Regions from separate parts of the Nakamurella sp. UYEF19 genome, predicted to be linked through region 1. Evidence: riboswitches for the same ligand, from Rfam matches in the RefSeq annotation. Region 1 holds a riboswitch; the other holds the start of a gene.
The links. Region 1 has a riboswitch for S-adenosylmethionine ahead of ABIB25_RS16105 (LLM class flavin-dependent oxidoreductase). Riboswitches for the same ligand answer to the same signal wherever they lie in the genome.
Positions count from the first base shown of each region.

Region 1 (7,850 bases):
GGTGTAGTCGAGATCGAGACTCCCGCCGGTGCGGGTGGTCACCTCGCTGGCGTCGTTGGTACCGGCAATTCCGAGGAACTCAACGGGCATGGCTGGACTCGCTTTCCTTGAGAGGGGATGAAGTGTCTGGGTCCGGCGCAGTCGCCACCATGCCCCGAACAGCCGCGAGGCGCAGCAGTTCCCGTGCGACCTGGTCGTTCTGGCGGAAGCCGGCGCCGTTGAAACCGGGACGGGCGAAGCCCGCCGACCCGGCGGAACCGGAGACCGATGGCCCGAGCAGGAATCTCGTCGGGTGCACGGTGCGATCTGCCCGGACGGCGCGACAACTGGCGTCGGCCAGCAACTGACCGCCGCCGAGGCTGCGGCCGTCCTCGGCGACCAAGTCCTCCGCGGCGACCTCGCCGTCGGCGAGCAGCCGGGCGATGACTGGGTCGGACGCGGCCCTGACGTCGGGACGCGGCAGTCGGGCATCGATCAGCGCGTCGGCTTCCACCGTCCCGGCCACGGCCGGCGAGGAGCCGACGAAGCGGCCGTTCTCGACGCGGACCTGCATGTCGGGTCCGACGAAATCGATGAATCCCGCCCGGTGGAGGGCCAGCAGTTCGTGCAGGCGGCGGGGCGGCGGGCCGCTGGCCAGGAACGAGAAGAGGCCATGAAAAGCCCCTTCCACGCGTTGGACCCGGTCCTGCGCGCTGACCCGGCCACCGACCACGGCGCCCGCGAGCACGCCGTAGACCGTCAGCAGCCCGTTGAAGACGGCGTGGTCCGGCGAGTAGGCGGGATCGGCCCGGCGGGCCAGGTCGGCGCTGATCTCCCCGACCAGCGCGTCGGCAAGGGCGCCGTGATCGGGGAACTCCCGACCGGCCAGCGGACGGTCGATCGCGGCCAGGTCGAACCGGTCGGCCGGGTCGGGCACCGCCGATGCGACGTAGTCGGCGAAGTCCTGATCGGTGACGGCGGTCGGGTCGGTACGGTCCAGCACCGCCGAGAACTCCTCCCATCCGACGCGGGTGCGCTCGGCGTGGAATTCGAAGAGACGGCGATAGTGCACAGCCGTCAGCTCCTTCACGATGAGCGGCCAGAGCTGGGTCCGGAAGTCCGCCGGATGGTCGGGGCCAAACGACTCCAGCGCGGCCGGGGTGAAGTACACCGGCGGCACCGGCGCGGCAGACCCGAGCGAGTAGCCGAGCTTGGCGTGATACGGCACCCCCCGGCGAGACCCCACGTGCAGCACCGGTTCCGCTCCGCCGGGAAGGTAGGTCAGGCCCTCGTGACCCTCGACGAAGCGGCCACCGCGACCCTCGAAGACCAGCACCATCACATCGATGAACGCCAGGCCGAAACCGCGCACCAGCACGTCGGCACCGGGCCGCAGACCGCTCAGGTCCACGTCGGCGGTGTAGCCGGGCGGGATGTAGACCAGGTCGTGCTCGGACGCCGCGGCGCTCAGTTCCTTCTCCGCGCGCGTCGGGTGACGGTCGAGGTACCCCTGCGCCAGGACCACCAGATCGGCGGTCAGCGCCGTGCCGTCGGCCAGCCGGACCGCCTGCCGCGCAGACGAAGTGCCGGCAGAAGCGCCGTCAGGCGAACCGCCGGTCAGCAAGGTCTCCCGCACCGAGACGGCCCGTTGCAGGTGCCGGGTCACCGTCACCGAGGCCGGCAGACTGGATAGCACGCTCTCGAAGGTCCACGACAGGTACAGCGACTGGATCTCGCGGCTGGCGAAGTCGTGCGCCTTGAAAGCATCGGCCGCCGCGCGGAGTCCGTTGTCGATCAGCACCTGACGGCCAACCCCGGCGACCCACTGGTCGAGCGGCGGGCCGGGCACGATCGGCCCGGCGCACACGACCGACTCGTCGAGGAAAACGGTGACGTCCTTGGCGACGGAGTTCATCCACAGCAGCGGCGACTGGTTGCGGCGCCAGATACGGCCGCCGCCGACCGGGAACGGATCGACGATGTGCACATCCAATCCACCGGCCGGGATCAGGTCGGCATTCGCCGCGATCCGTTCCATCAGCGAGACGGTCCGCGGGCCGCCGCCGACGAACACCAGGCTCGGCTTCTCCGCACCATTCGACCAGGCGCTCGTCGATCGGGCGCTCATCGACCGGCACCGACCGTTTCGGGCTCACGCTCGGGCTGCTCCCAGTCGGCCAGACCGGCACCCGGGACCAGTTCCTTGGCGAAGGCCAGCGGGCCGATGGTCTCCGGATCAGCCGTGACGTCGAATCTCGCCTGATACCCCGACGCGAGGTACAGCTTGGTCGCCTCCGGTTGGCGCGGGCCGGTGGTGAGGTGAATCCGTCGGTAGCCGAGGTCGAGGGCAGCCCGCTCCAGTTCCGCCATCAATCGCCGGCCGAGTCCTCGACGACGGTGACGCGAGGACGTCCAGACCCGCTTGACCTCGGCCGTCGCGTCGTCATAGCGACGGATGGCCCCGCCGGCCACCGTCTCACCGTTCTCGGTCAGCACCAGGAAGGCGCCGTCGGGCGGTAGGAAGTCGGTCACCGGGACCTCGGTGAGCTGGGTGTAGGCCGAAACCCGGCCGTAGCGGGTGGTGTATTCGACGCTCAGGTCGTCCAGCAGCGGCGCCAGTTCCGGGTCACCCGGCTCGACGTACAGGACGGACAGATCCGGGTCACCCGCCACCGGCGACACCCGGCGCGGACCGGGCGGCAACTGAACCGGGGAATGACGGGCCAGCGCGGCCAGGAAGTTCTCGGTCACCTCGGCCACCGGGCCGGCGGAGGCCGGATCGATGAGCACACCGCCGTCCGGGTAGACACGGATGTGGGAGGAGAGCACGAACCACCCCTGCCCGACGTGGTCGGCCCCCAGGCTGGTCAGCACCGGGCGCAGAGCGTAGTCGACGGCGAGGACGTGGGCGGGTGATCCACCGGTGACGAGCGGGAGCACGGCCTTACCGCGGAAAGCCCTCTGCGGCAACAGATCCAGGAATACCTTCAAGAGGCCGGAGTACGCCGCCTTGTAGACCGGCGACACCACGACCACGGCGTCGGCTGCGTCCACCGCCTCGACCGCCTCGGCGATCGCGCTGTCGTTGACATCGGCGCTCAGCAGGGCCTGCGCGGGCAGGTCCCGGATCACCACCGGCAGCACGGTGTGGCCGGCCCCGGTGATCCGCCGGCTGACGTAGGACAGCAGCGCGTCGGTGCTCGAGTTGACCGACGGGCTCCCCGCGATGGTCACGATGGTGGACATATCACTCCCTGGGACGGAGCCTCGTCTCCGCGAGGGAGAGGAGGCCGGATTCGCAGTCGTTCCGATTTCACTGGAGGCGACGCTGCCCCGGTTCCACACCGGGGAAAACAACATCGACCGCCAAATGTTTCCCGCCGGGGCAGCCCAGTAACGGGCACTGGTCAGAACCGGAGGGAAAACCGGTCAGACCGGACAGAGCGCGCTGGACAGTCGCCCCAGGTCGACGTGCCGACGGCGGACGCCGATCGGCGACCTCGGGATCCTCGACTCGTTCACACGATTCCGTCCGTCCAGATGACCGAAGGCCACCACACGCTTGCGGTGCCCGGGTCGGGCACCACCTGGTCGTCATCCGGAGCACCCCACCGTGGAAGAGGGTTGCCGCCCAACGAGCCGGAGCTTGTCGCTGGGTCTCATGACCTGCTTCGAAGTTAGTCCACGGGCGTTCGGCGGGTCAACCCGTTGCGGTCCGGAAGCGCCCGTGATGCCCCATCCAGAACCGCGCTCCTGGAACACTTCCGGAGTGAAGCGTTTCAGTCGCCACGCTCCGGGCCGGGGGCCGGGGAACATCGGCCGGTGCTATCGTTGTTGGCAGGTAATGAGTGTCAACCACAAGCCCTGGCTGGTTGATCAGCAACCCTCCATGTGCGGCGGGGTGCTCCAGGTGATGACCTGGCGGACGCCGACCGGCTCCGCAAGCGCTTGTGGTGTCCACGATGTCGACACGTCCTACCCAGATCCGCACGGTCGACAGGGCGGATGTCCCCGATCAAGAGGTTTCCGCGTGAGCGCATCGAACAAGACACCACTTCACCTGGCCATCGCCCTCGACGGGGCGGGCTGGCATCCTGCCGCCTGGCGCGAGCCGGCGGCACGCCCGACGGAGCTCTTCACCGCCGACTACTGGCTCGATCTCATCCGCACCGCCGAGCGGGGGTTGGCCGACTTCGTCACGTTGGAGGACTCGTTCGGCCTCCAGACGGCGACGCCGCTGCAGCCCGGCGGGAACGACGAGCGGACCGACCAGGTTGCCGGGCGGCTCGACGCCGTGCTCATCGCGGCGCGGGTGGCCCCGCTGACGAGTCACATCGGGCTGGTGCCGACGGCCCTTGCCACCCACACCGAACCGTTCCACGTGTCGAAGTCGATAGCCACCCTGGATCACGTCAGCACCGGACGGGCCGGCGTCCGCATCCAGGTCTCCCCCGACGCTCGGACCGCGGCACACTTCGGCCGACGGGACCTCCCGGAGATCACCCTGGACAACCTGGCGGAACCGGTTGTCCAGCAGGCCGTCTCGGATCTCTTCGACGAAGCTGCCGACTACGTCGAGGTGATCAGGCGACTCTGGGACAGCTGGGAGGACGACGCCGAGATCCGTGACGCGGCGACCGGACGTTTCATCGACCGGGACAAGCTGCACTACATCGACTTCGAGGGCCGGTACTTCTCGGTCAAGGGACCGTCGATCGTCCCCCGGTCACCGCAGGGCCAGCCCATCGTCACGGCGCTCGCCCACCAGCGGGTGCCGTACCGATTCGCCGCGAGGTCCGCGGACATCGTGTTCGTGACACCGACCGACATCGCTGACGCAGCAAGTATTGTGCGTCAGGTCAGGACGGAACGGTCGGCGGTCGGACGTGACACTGAGGAGCTGGCGGTCTACGCCGACCTGGTGGTCTTCCTCGACAGCGCTGCGGAGTCCGGCGCCGACCGAAAGGCTCGTCTGGACAAGCTGTCCGGTGCCGCTTACACCTCGGACGCGCTGATCTTCACCGGGTCGGCCGGCGAGCTCGCAGATCTACTGGCCGCTTGGCAGGACGCCGGCATCACCGGCTATCGCCTGCGTCCCGGGGCCCTTCCGGACGATCTGGAGACCATCGTCGACCGCCTCGTCCCGGAACTGCAGGAGCGCGGGCTGTTCCGCACCGCCTACGAGTCCGATTCCCTGCGTGGACTTCTCGGGCTGGAACGCCCGGCCAACCGCTACTCGACCCTGCAGAAGGTCTGAAGATGACAAGGTCTGACAAGACAAGGCCACGCAAGCAGATTCACCTGGCCGCCCACTTCCCGGGCGTCAACAACACCACGGTGTGGAGCGACCCACGGTCGGGCAGCCACATCGAGTTCGAGTCGTTCCAGCGGTTCGCCGGGATCGCCGAGGACGCCAAGTTCGACTTCCTGTTCCTGGCCGAAGGTCTGCGACTGCGCGAGCAGGGCGGCAAGATCTACGACCTGGACGTCGTCGGGCGACCGGACACCTTCGGCGTGCTGACGGCACTCGCGGCCGTCACCGACCGGATCGGGCTGACCGGCACCATCAACTCGACCTTCAACGAGCCCTACGACGTCGCGCGCCAGTTCGCCACCCTCGATCACCTCTCGCGCGGTCGTGCGGCCTGGAACGTCGTCACCTCCTGGGACGCCTTCACCGGCGAGAACTTCCGTCGTGGCGGCTATCTCGCCCAGGAGGAGCGGTACGACCGGGCCCGGAACTTCCTGCACGCGACTGCGGAACTCTTCGATTCCTGGACGGGTGAAGAGATCGTGGCGGACAAGGAGTCCGGCACCTTCCTGCTGCGCGGCAATCCGGGCGGGTTCGCAGTGCAGGACGATCATTTCGACATCCACGGTAACTTCAACGTGCCGCGCAGCCCGCAGGGCCGGCCGGTGATCTTCCAGGCCGGTGACTCCGACGCCGGACGCGAGTTCGCGGCCTCGACTGCCGACGCCATCTTCTCCCGCCACGGGACGTTGGAGGCCGGCCAGGCCTTCTACGCCGACGTCAAAGGCAGGCTCGCACAGTACGGCCGTCGCCACGACGAGCTGCTCGTGCTCCCGGCCGCAACGTTCATCCTGGGCGACACCGAGGAAGAGGCGCAGGAGTACGCCGCGCACGTGCGGCGCCAGCAGGTCAGCGGCCAGACGGCGATCAAGTTCGCCGAGCAGCTCTGGAACCGTGACCTCAGTTCCTACGACCCGGACGGTCCGTTGCCCGAGGTCGATCCGCTGGTCGGCGAGAGCACCATCTCGAAGGGCCGCGCGAGCGTGCGGATGAACGCCGACCCGGTGGCCGTCGCTGGCGAGTGGCGGGCACTGGCTGCGGCCAAGGGACTCTCGCTGCGGGACGTCGTCGTCGAGAAGACCGCGCGGCAGAACTTCTTCGGCACCCCGGAGTCCATCGCCACCACCATCGACGAGTACGTCCAGGCCGACGCCAGCGACGGTTTCATCTTCGTCCCGCACATCACTCCGGACGGTCTCGGGGAGTTCGCCGACAAGGTGGTGCCGATCCTGCAGGAACGCGGTGTCTTCCGTAGCGACTACGAGGGCACCACACTGCGCGACCACCTCGGGTTGGCCACACCGGCCGCCCGTGGCCGCCATCGGGAGCCGGCCGGGGCAACATCGTGACCGTGACGCAGACGCAGGATCCCTCACCCCTGGAGGCGCTCCGCGCTCGGCAGGACCCGAGTCTCGGAGATCCGGTCCTCGACAACGCGGCCTGGGCGGCACTGACCGGACCGCAGGCGCACCTGGCACAACGGGTCGGGCTCGCCGCGCGTTTCGACCCCGAGGTCGCTCCGTTCGTCGCACTGGAGGATCACCACGATCCGCAGGCCTGGCTGGACGCGGCCACGCTGGTCGGCCGGGGCGGGACCTTCGCCGTCGCCGGCGAAGGGGTCCGGCCACCGGAGGGCTGGGACTTCACCTCGGTCGGTGGCGGCGTGCAACTGGTCGACGTCGACCTGACGAAGGAGCCGGACCCGGAAGCCCGACTGTTGGGCGAGTCCGACGTGCCGGAGATGCTCGAACTGATCGAACGCACCCGGCCTGGCCCGTTCCGGCCGCGGACGGTGGAACTCGGCGGCTACCTGGGTATTCGCCGCGACGGTGACCTGATCGCGATGGCCGGACGGCGGATGCATCCTCGGGGCTGGATCGAGATCAGCGCCGTCTGCACGGATGTCGCGTTCCGCGGGCAGGGTCTCGGCGCCAGGCTGGTCAGGGCCGTTGCCGCGGGCATCGTCGCGGACGGTGAGAAGGTCTTCCTGCACACCGCGGCCGGCAACACCACCGCCATCCGCCTCTACGAATCGATCGGGTTCCGGCTCCGTCGTGTCACCGACTTCCTGAGCGTGACGGTCCCCGAGCAGTGAGCGTTCCGCCTGCCGGAAGGGCCGTCTCGGCGCAGGACGAGGTGCTCGACCTGGCCCAGCAGCTGATCCGGATCGACAGCACCAATACCGGCGACTCCGGATCGAGCATCACCGAGCGCACCGCCGCGGAGTGGATCGCCGGACAACTCGCCGATGTCGGCCTCGACCCGGTCTACGTCGAGGCCGGCGCACCGGGCCGCGGCAACGTCATCGTCCGGCTCCCCGGCGCAGATCCCGGCCGCGGTGCGTTGCTGATCCACTGCCACCTCGATGTCGTACCGGCCGACGCGTCGGAGTGGTCGGTGCATCCGCTGTCCGGTGAGGTCCGTGACGACTATCTCTGGGGCCGTGGGGCTGTCGACATGAAGGGCATGGTCGCCATGTCCCTGGCGGTGCTCCGCCAGTTCGTCCGCGACGGCGTGAAACCGCCCCGCGACCTGGTGTTCGCGTTCCTGTCCGACGAGG
Region 1 is NZ_JBEPNO010000011.1:95,333-103,182, forward strand. It holds gene ABIB25_RS16090 (LLM class flavin-dependent oxidoreductase) at 1-90, opposite strand, end outside; gene ABIB25_RS16095 (FAD/NAD(P)-binding protein) at 80-2,107, opposite strand; gene ssuE (NADPH-dependent FMN reductase) at 2,104-3,225, opposite strand; SAM riboswitch class IV at 3,533-3,646, opposite strand; SAM riboswitch class IV at 3,820-3,932, shown strand; gene ABIB25_RS16105 (LLM class flavin-dependent oxidoreductase) at 4,010-5,236, shown strand; gene ABIB25_RS16110 (NtaA/DmoA family FMN-dependent monooxygenase) at 5,239-6,639, shown strand; gene ABIB25_RS16115 (GNAT family N-acetyltransferase) at 6,669-7,385, shown strand; gene ABIB25_RS16120 (M20/M25/M40 family metallo-hydrolase) at 7,382-7,850, shown strand, end outside.

Region 2 (7,850 bases), on a different contig from region 1:
GATGGAGGTGACAGGTCGAAACCCCGGGGATTCGCTCAACGTGGTGACCTCCGCCCTATATTGACCCTGAAGGCCCAAAATAGCGCCAGGCCGTTTCGCACCCCTAGAGTTGGAATCATAGGCCAGTCAGCATTGCGCAGGCATGCAAGGGGGCCTCCGGCGGCTCCGCAACAGGTCCGACTATATGAAGAGGTTAATACTGTGCCGGTACGCATCGGTTACGCCCCCGGGGCGTACGACTTGTTCCATGTGGGTCATCTGAACATCCTGCGCCATGCTCGCGAACGGTGTGACTATCTGATCGCCGGGGTCGTGTCGGACGAAATGTGCGAGCTGACCAAGGGGGTCCGACCGGTCATCCCGCTCGCCGAACGGCTCGAGGTCGTCCGCAGCGTGCGCTACGTCGACGACGTCTATGCCGAGACGACCACCGAAAAGCTCGACGCCTGGCAGGATCTCCACTTCACCCACATCTTTAAGGGTGACGACTGGTCGGGCACCCCCAAGGGAGACAAGCTCGAGCGGGATTTCGCCGGTGTCGGTGTTGAGGTCGTCTATTTCCCCTACACGATTCATACCTCCAGTACCGTCCTCCGCCGGGCACTTCAGGCGATCTCTGCCGACCCGCCGATGGAAGCGACGTCTTAACCGATCCGCGCGTGTCGGCTTCGTGACCGATTGTCACATTTCCTCCTCGAACAGGTGAGTTCAGTGACGATTGCTTCCCGTCGTTGCTCGAATCGACTACCGTTTGTCAAAGTCAGGGTGCGCAAGGGTCTATCGAGTTTTCGTACGGGTGCCGCCCTGGCGGTCCGCCGTGAAAAAACGAGCTGTCAAGTAGGGGAGGGTGGTTGGAGTGATGACACCAGTTCGGTCTTCTGTCTCGCGCCCGCCCCGCGGGATGGGCGATCGATGACCACCAGTACCCCAGAACGCTCAGGATCTCGAGCTGAGGGTTGGCCCGGAACCACGCCGGCTTCGGTCGAGTTCGGCCCCCAGCTTGGCGATCAAGATCCCTCTTACCGATTCGCGACCCCCAAGACTCTGACGCCTCCGGCACGTGAGACGACGATCTCCCAACGTCTGGAGCCCCCATCCACAGCTACGGTCTCCCCCCCAGACCGGCAGGCGCCACGTAAGACCTGGGCCTACCGGTACGGGATACGCTTGTGGATCGGTGACGCAGTCAGTGTGGCTTGGGCGTCGGTCGGTGCGCACATGGTGCACATGGGCACGCTTAGCAGTCGCGTCTCCCGCGACCCGGATTCGCTTCCCTTCATCGCGCTGACGATCTTCCTCGCATGTGCCTGGATGATCGCGCTGCACTGGGGCGGGACCAGAGATCCTGAGGTGGTGGGGCACGGGCCCGAAGAATACAAGCGGCTCGTCCAGACCTCGTTCGGTCTCTTCGGTCTGGTCGCCATCTCTTCCTACGTCTTCAATCTGCACCTACCGCGCGCCTACGTCCTGGTCACCCTTCCCGCCGGTTTGGTGGCGCTGCTACTTTCCCGTTTCACCTGGCGCAGGTGGTTGCATTCGCATCGGCTCAACGGCGACTACATGTCCATGGTGCTGGTGGTCGGCAATCTTCGGACCGTCCGCGAGCTGCTCACCGATCTCCGGCGAGCACCTCTGGCTGGCTACGGCGTATTGGGCGTCTGCATCCAGCAGAACTCTCCGACCGGCGAATTGAGTCTCGATCCGGACACAGGCGCCCGGATGGTCGATGGAGTACCGGTGCTGGGCGGGTTGGAAGATGTGGCGGCGACCGCCCAGCGGTTCGGTGCAGACACTGTCGCTGTCACCTCGACCGCCAGTTTCGGTCCGGCCGCCGTCCGCCGGCTCAGCTGGGAACTGGAGAAGACCGACATTCAGCTGGTGCTGGCCCCCGCCCTCACCAACATCGCGGGGCCCCGCATCCACACAAAGCCGGTCGCCGGATTGCCGCTCATTCACGTCGACCGCCCCACCTACCGGGGCGCCAACCGCATCGTGAAGAGGTCCTTCGACTGGATCGGCAGCGCCGCCATCTTGGCGCTTGCGTCCCCGTTCTTCCTCGGACTGATGGCTGCGGTGAAGTTGAGCAGCCCCGGTCCGATCTTCTTCCGCCAGGAGCGGGTCGGTCTCAACGGCAAGACCTTCCGGATGATCAAGTTCCGCTCGATGGTCGTCGACGCGGAAGCCCGGCTGGCCGATCTCAAGAATCAGCAGCGGGACGCCGGCAACGACACGCTCTTCAAAATGCGCAACGATCCGCGGGTCACCAAGGTCGGCAAGTTCATCCGCCGCTTCAGCCTCGATGAGGTTCCGCAGCTGATCAACGTCCTGAAGGGCGACATGAGCCTGGTGGGCCCGCGTCCGCCGCTCATGGACGAGGTCGCCACCTATCACGGCGAGGCCAGGTTGCGGCTTCTGGTACGGCCCGGGATGACCGGGCTGTGGCAGGTCTCGGGGCGGTCGACCCTGAACTGGGAGGACACCGTGCGACTGGATACCTATTACGTCGAGAACTGGTCGCTGACGTCCGATCTCGTCATTCTCTGGAAGACCGCCAAAGCCGTGCTTTCCGCCTCCGGCGCGTACTGAGACTGAGCCCAGGTCTGTCGCCAGGGTCGAGCACCGTCGTGCCCCGGCTCCGAATTGCCGCGAACCGGTGTGGCAGGCTGAGGCCGTTGCACAGTCGAGGATCGAAGGCGATCAACTGGGAGGATCCACCGTGACCTTGTTCGTCCAGGTCCGAAGGCATCGGATCGGCGCTCGCCGTCAGCGCCTGGTGGGCCTTGCCCTTGCGCTTGCGTTGACCTCGTCGACACTCGCTGCCTGCCAGGTGACGGCCGGATCCGCGGTGGTCATCGACGGCGCCGGCATCTCCGAAGCCGCAGTGCAGGCCGATACCGGAGCCTTCGTCGCTGCCAACGTTCCGACCGGTGCGACCACGGCCCAGGTGTCGGCGTTGAACCGGGCTCAGATCACCTTCGCCGTTCGGCACGCGCTGCTGGCCAAGGCGATTGCCGCGGGCCAGATCTCGGTGACCGATGCGCAGATCAACGCGGCCGCTGCGCAGGCCGGCCAGTCCACTTCCAAGCTCGCCACCCAGCTCGAACTACCGGCCTCCGAGGAGGACGCCGTCCTCCACGACGTCGTCGCTCTCCAGGCCCTGGTGCAGGCCATTCCGGCCCAGGGTGTCCAGGTGGGCAACATCTCGGTGACCGCCGAGGGTGTGCCGGCCGCCACCCGCGACCAGGCGGTCGCACTGCGGTCGGAGTACCTGGCCGATCCGGCCAAGATGGACGCGGTAGTGGCCGCGGCAGGGACGGGAGTCATCCCCAGGGCGGTCTACACCCTCTTGACCAAGCCGGCCGTCGGCGCGGCGGGCCTGTTCGGAGCGACCTCCGGTTCGGTCTTCATCGTGCCCAACTCCGACGCCTATCTCGTCCTCCGGGCGACCGGGCGGTCGGTGTCGGCCGGCACGCTCGGGCAGGCCGAGTTCAGTTCGGTCTCAGGTCTGTCCGACGCCTTCGACCTGGGTGTCCTGTTGCTGGGCAAGTATGTAAGCAGTACGTCGATCTCCGTCAACCCGCGTTACGGGGTGTGGGATCCAGGAACCCTCCAGGTCATCCCCGGCAACGACGGCCTATGACGGCCGCTCTGCCGGACGACAAACCGGACGACAACCCGGAGGTACGGATCGTGCGGCAACCAGCCGGTCGCGGAGCGGGGCTGCGTCGAGCCGTCGAGGTGATGGACCGGCTGCGCTCGCCGGGCGGGTGCCCGTGGGACGCCGAGCAGACGCACGACTCGCTCCGTCGTTACCTGGTGGAGGAGTGCTACGAGCTGCTCGAGGCCATCGAGGACGGCGACGACGCTGCCATTCGGGAGGAACTGGGGGATGTGCTGCTCCAGGTGCTCTTCCACGCGCGCATCGCCGCCGAGCGCGGTGCCGACGACGGTGGATTCGACATCGATGACGTGGCAGGCGATCTCGCCGACAAGTTGATCCGGCGACACCCGCACGTGTTCGGGTCTGCCGAACCCCTTCGTACCGCAGCGGACCAACAGGTCCGGTGGGACGAGCTCAAGAAAGCCGAACGGGGCCGATCGTCCGTCCTCTCCGGCGTGGCACTCGGGCAGCCGGCCACGGCCTTGGCCGCCAAGCTCGGCTCGCGCGCGGCCCGGGAGGGTCTGGCCGTCGAACTGCCGACGGGTGATTCGGCCGCCGAGCAGATCTTCCGGATCGCCTACGCGGCCGGAGCCGCCGGCGCCGACCCGGAGGCCGACCTCCGGGCGGTGGCCAAGGACGTGGCCCAGCGTCTGCAGGAAGCCGAGAGCGCCGGCAGGTCCCTGGACCAGATGTAGGGGTCGTCGGGGACAGCATTTGATGCCGGAGGAACGGCGGCCACCCTGCCCACCCCGAAGGCCGTGCGAGCCCGCTACACTCGTCGCCAGGTCTTGAGTTCCAGCGACAAGCGCCGGCTTGCTGGGCGGCAACCCTCCACTCGCGGTGGGGTGCCCCGGATGATGACCAGGCGGTTCACCGAGGTGGTGATCCGCAAGCGCGGGCCCGCCAGCGGGCGAGCCCCAGTCGAGAGCGAATGGGAGAACCGCTGTGCGCGAACGAATGTGTTGTTGCTCCTGACCTGACGGCCGGGGCGACCCTGGTCCTGCACTGCGTGCAGAGGGACCACATCCTTGTTCCGCCCGGAAACCTGCGGGCCGAACGACCCACCTCGTCGCCACGTCCGTCCATCCACCCCAGATCGTTGGCTCGACCCCAGATCAGTCCTCGACCCACCCTCCGCCTCTTTCCCACCACCCCACACCCACCAGGAGCGCAAAGATGAGCCCCAACTGGTCTTTCGAGACCCGCCAGATCCACGCCGGCCAGACCCCCGACCCCACCACCAAGGCGCGGGCGCTGCCGATCTACCAGACGACGTCGTTCGCCTTCGACTCCTCCGAGCACGGACGCAAGCTGTTCGCCCTCGAGGAACTCGGCAATATCTACACCCGGATCATGAACCCGACCACGGCCGTGGTCGAGGAGCGGATCTCCTCTCTCGAGGGCGGTGTCGGCGCTCTGCTCGTCGCGTCCGGCCAGGCGGCCGAGACACTGGCCATCCTGTCGATCGCGGAGGCCGGCGACCATATCGTCTCCTCGCCGCGGCTCTACGGCGGCACCTACAACCTGCTGCACTACACGCTGCCGAAGTACGGCATCACCGTCGACTTCGTCGAGAACCCGGACGACGCTGACGCCTGGCGTGCCGCGGTCAAGCCGAACACCAAGCTGTTCTACGCCGAGTCGATCTCCAACCCCCAACTGGACGTCCTGGACTTCGAGGCCGTCGCCGGTGTCGCACACGAGAACGGTGTGCCGCTGATGGTCGACAACACCGTCCCGACGCCATTTCTCATCCGCCCCTTCGAATTCGGCGTCGACATCGTCGTGCATTCGGCGACCAAGTACCTCGGCGGCCACGGCACGGCCATCGGCGGCGCGATCGTCGACTCCGGCAACTTCGACTGGACGGCCGACCCGGAGAAGTTCCCGAACTTCAACAACCCCGACCCGAGCTACAACAACCTGGTGTGGGGACGCGATCTCGGTCCCGAGGGTCTCTTCAAGTCCAACGTGTCCTTCATCTTCAAGACCCGACTCCAGTCGCTGCGCGACATGGGCCCGTCGATCTCACCGTTCAACTCCTTCCTGCTGGCCCAGGGCATCGAGACGTTGAGCCTGCGCATGGAGCGCCACGTGGACAACGCGACCAAGGTCGCCCAGTTCCTCGAGGGCCGCGACGAGGTCGAGTCGGTCTCGTACCCGTCACTCGCCTCCAGCCCGTGGAAGGCCAACCAGGAGAAGTACTCTCCTCGCGGCGGCGGCCCGATCGTGGCCTTCGAGATCAAGGGCGGTGTCGAGGCCGGCCAGATCTTCACCGACGCGCTGGAGGTCTTCACCAACCTGGCCAACATCGGTGACGTGCGCTCGCTGGTGATCCACCCGGCGTCCACCACCCACGGCCAGCTGTCCCCGGCCGAGCAACTGACCACCGGTGTCACCCCCGGGTTGATCCGGCTGGCCATCGGCACGGAGAACATCGACGACATCCTGGCCGATCTGGAAGCGGGTTTCCGGGCAGCGAAGTCCTGATGCCCGTCACTTGCTGCAGTCCGTGTGATCAGTGACCCTGGTGACGCGTACCAACGATGCCGCCGGCTCGCCTTCGGGTGCGGCCGGCGGCAGCGTTCGTGGCGAGCCGACCGGCAGCCAGGAGCCCCTTGCCCAGGGTGCCGGGCAGCCGTCCGGACGCAGGTTCGTCGAGATCGGTGACCTGGCACTGGAATCCGGCGAGGTGCTGCCGTCGGTGACGATGTGTTTCGAATCGTGGGGACGCCTGGACGAGGCGGGTGACAACGCCGTGCTCGTCCTGCACGCCCTGACCGGTGACTCCCACGTGACCGGGGCGACCGGGCCCGACCACCCGACGCCGGGCTGGTGGGACGGCCTCATCGGGCCGGGCGCTCCGCTCGACGACGGACAGTTCTTCGTGCTCGCCCCGAACGTGCTGGGCGGATGCCGCGGAACCACTGGTCCCTCGTCGATCTCGCCGGACGGGCGACCGTGGGGTTCCAGGTTCCCGTCGCTGACCACCCGCGACCAGGTCTCCGCCGAACATGCCCTCGCCCGCGCCCTGGGCATCCGTCGGGTGGTCGCGGTGATCGGCGGGTCGATGGGCGGCATGAGGGCCCTGGAGTGGGGTGTCACGTACCCCGACGAGGTCGACCGGGTCATCGCCATCGCCACCACCGCAGCTGCATCGGCTGACCAGATCGCCTGGGCCGCACCACAACTTGCTGCCATCCGGCTGGACCCGGAATTCCGTGCCGGTGACTACTACGACGGGCCCGGCCCAATCGGCGGCATGGCCGTCGCACGCCAGATCGCACACATCACCTACCGCTCCGGGTTCGAACTCGACCAGCGATTCGGTCGTCAGCTGCAACCCGGCGGCGGTGCCACCTCGCGACCCTGGTTCGCCGTCGAGTCCTATCTCGCCCACCACGGCGAGAAGCTGGGACGACGATTCGATCCCAACTCCTATTTGGTGCTGACCGAGGCGATGAACGCCCACGATCTCGGCCGCGGACGCGGGGGTGTCGAGGCCGCGCTCCAGCGCATCAACGCGGCGCTGACCGTCGCCGTCGTCGACTCCGACCGGTTGTACACCCCGGCCGAGGGCGTGCGGATCGCTGCCGCACCGGCGGCGGGTCCATTGATCACGATGCATTCCGATCACGGCCACGACGGGTTCCTGATCGAGGCCGACCAGGTCGCGGCTGTCGTCCGGGATGCGCTCGGTTCCGGCCGCGCCCGAGCGGTCGACGAGTAGCCCACGGACCGAGGGTCGGGACCCGGCGAGTAAGAATGAGAAGCGGCGACCGGTCGCAGACCGGGTCATCGTCGTCGATCCGCATAAGGAGCAAGATCAATGGCATTGCGTCTGGGGTACAAGGCCTCCGCCGAGCAGTTCGGACCGAAGGAACTGGCTGACTTCGGTGTGCTGGCCGAGCAGGCCGGGTTCGACTCGGTGTTCGTCTCCGATCACCTGCAGCCCTGGCGCCACGACGGCGGGCACGCCCCGGCCGCGCTGCCGTGGCTGGGCGCGCTCGGTGCGCGGACCGAGAAGATCGTCATGGGCACCAGCGTGCTCACCCCGACGTTCCGCTACCACCCGGCCGTCATCGCTCAGGCCTTCGCCACCCTGGGCATGCTCTTCCCCGGCCGGGTCATCCTCGGCGTCGGGTCGGGGGAGTCGTTGAACGAGGTGCCCCTGGGCCTGACCTGGCCC
Region 2 is NZ_JBEPNO010000038.1:20,128-27,977, reverse strand. It holds gene ABIB25_RS27595 (FAD synthase family protein) at 202-648, shown strand; gene ABIB25_RS27590 (sugar transferase) at 913-2,586, shown strand; gene ABIB25_RS27585 (hypothetical protein) at 2,717-3,640, shown strand; gene ABIB25_RS27580 (nucleoside triphosphate pyrophosphohydrolase) at 3,637-4,356, shown strand; SAM riboswitch class IV at 4,446-4,562, shown strand; gene ABIB25_RS27575 (bifunctional o-acetylhomoserine/o-acetylserine sulfhydrylase) at 4,838-6,151, shown strand; gene metX (homoserine O-acetyltransferase MetX) at 6,192-7,391, shown strand; gene fgd (glucose-6-phosphate dehydrogenase (coenzyme-F420)) at 7,491-7,850, shown strand, end outside.
Region 2: linked by a shared signal. The riboswitch ahead of ABIB25_RS27575 (bifunctional o-acetylhomoserine/o-acetylserine sulfhydrylase) and the one ahead of ABIB25_RS16105 (LLM class flavin-dependent oxidoreductase) in region 1 are both predicted to bind S-adenosylmethionine.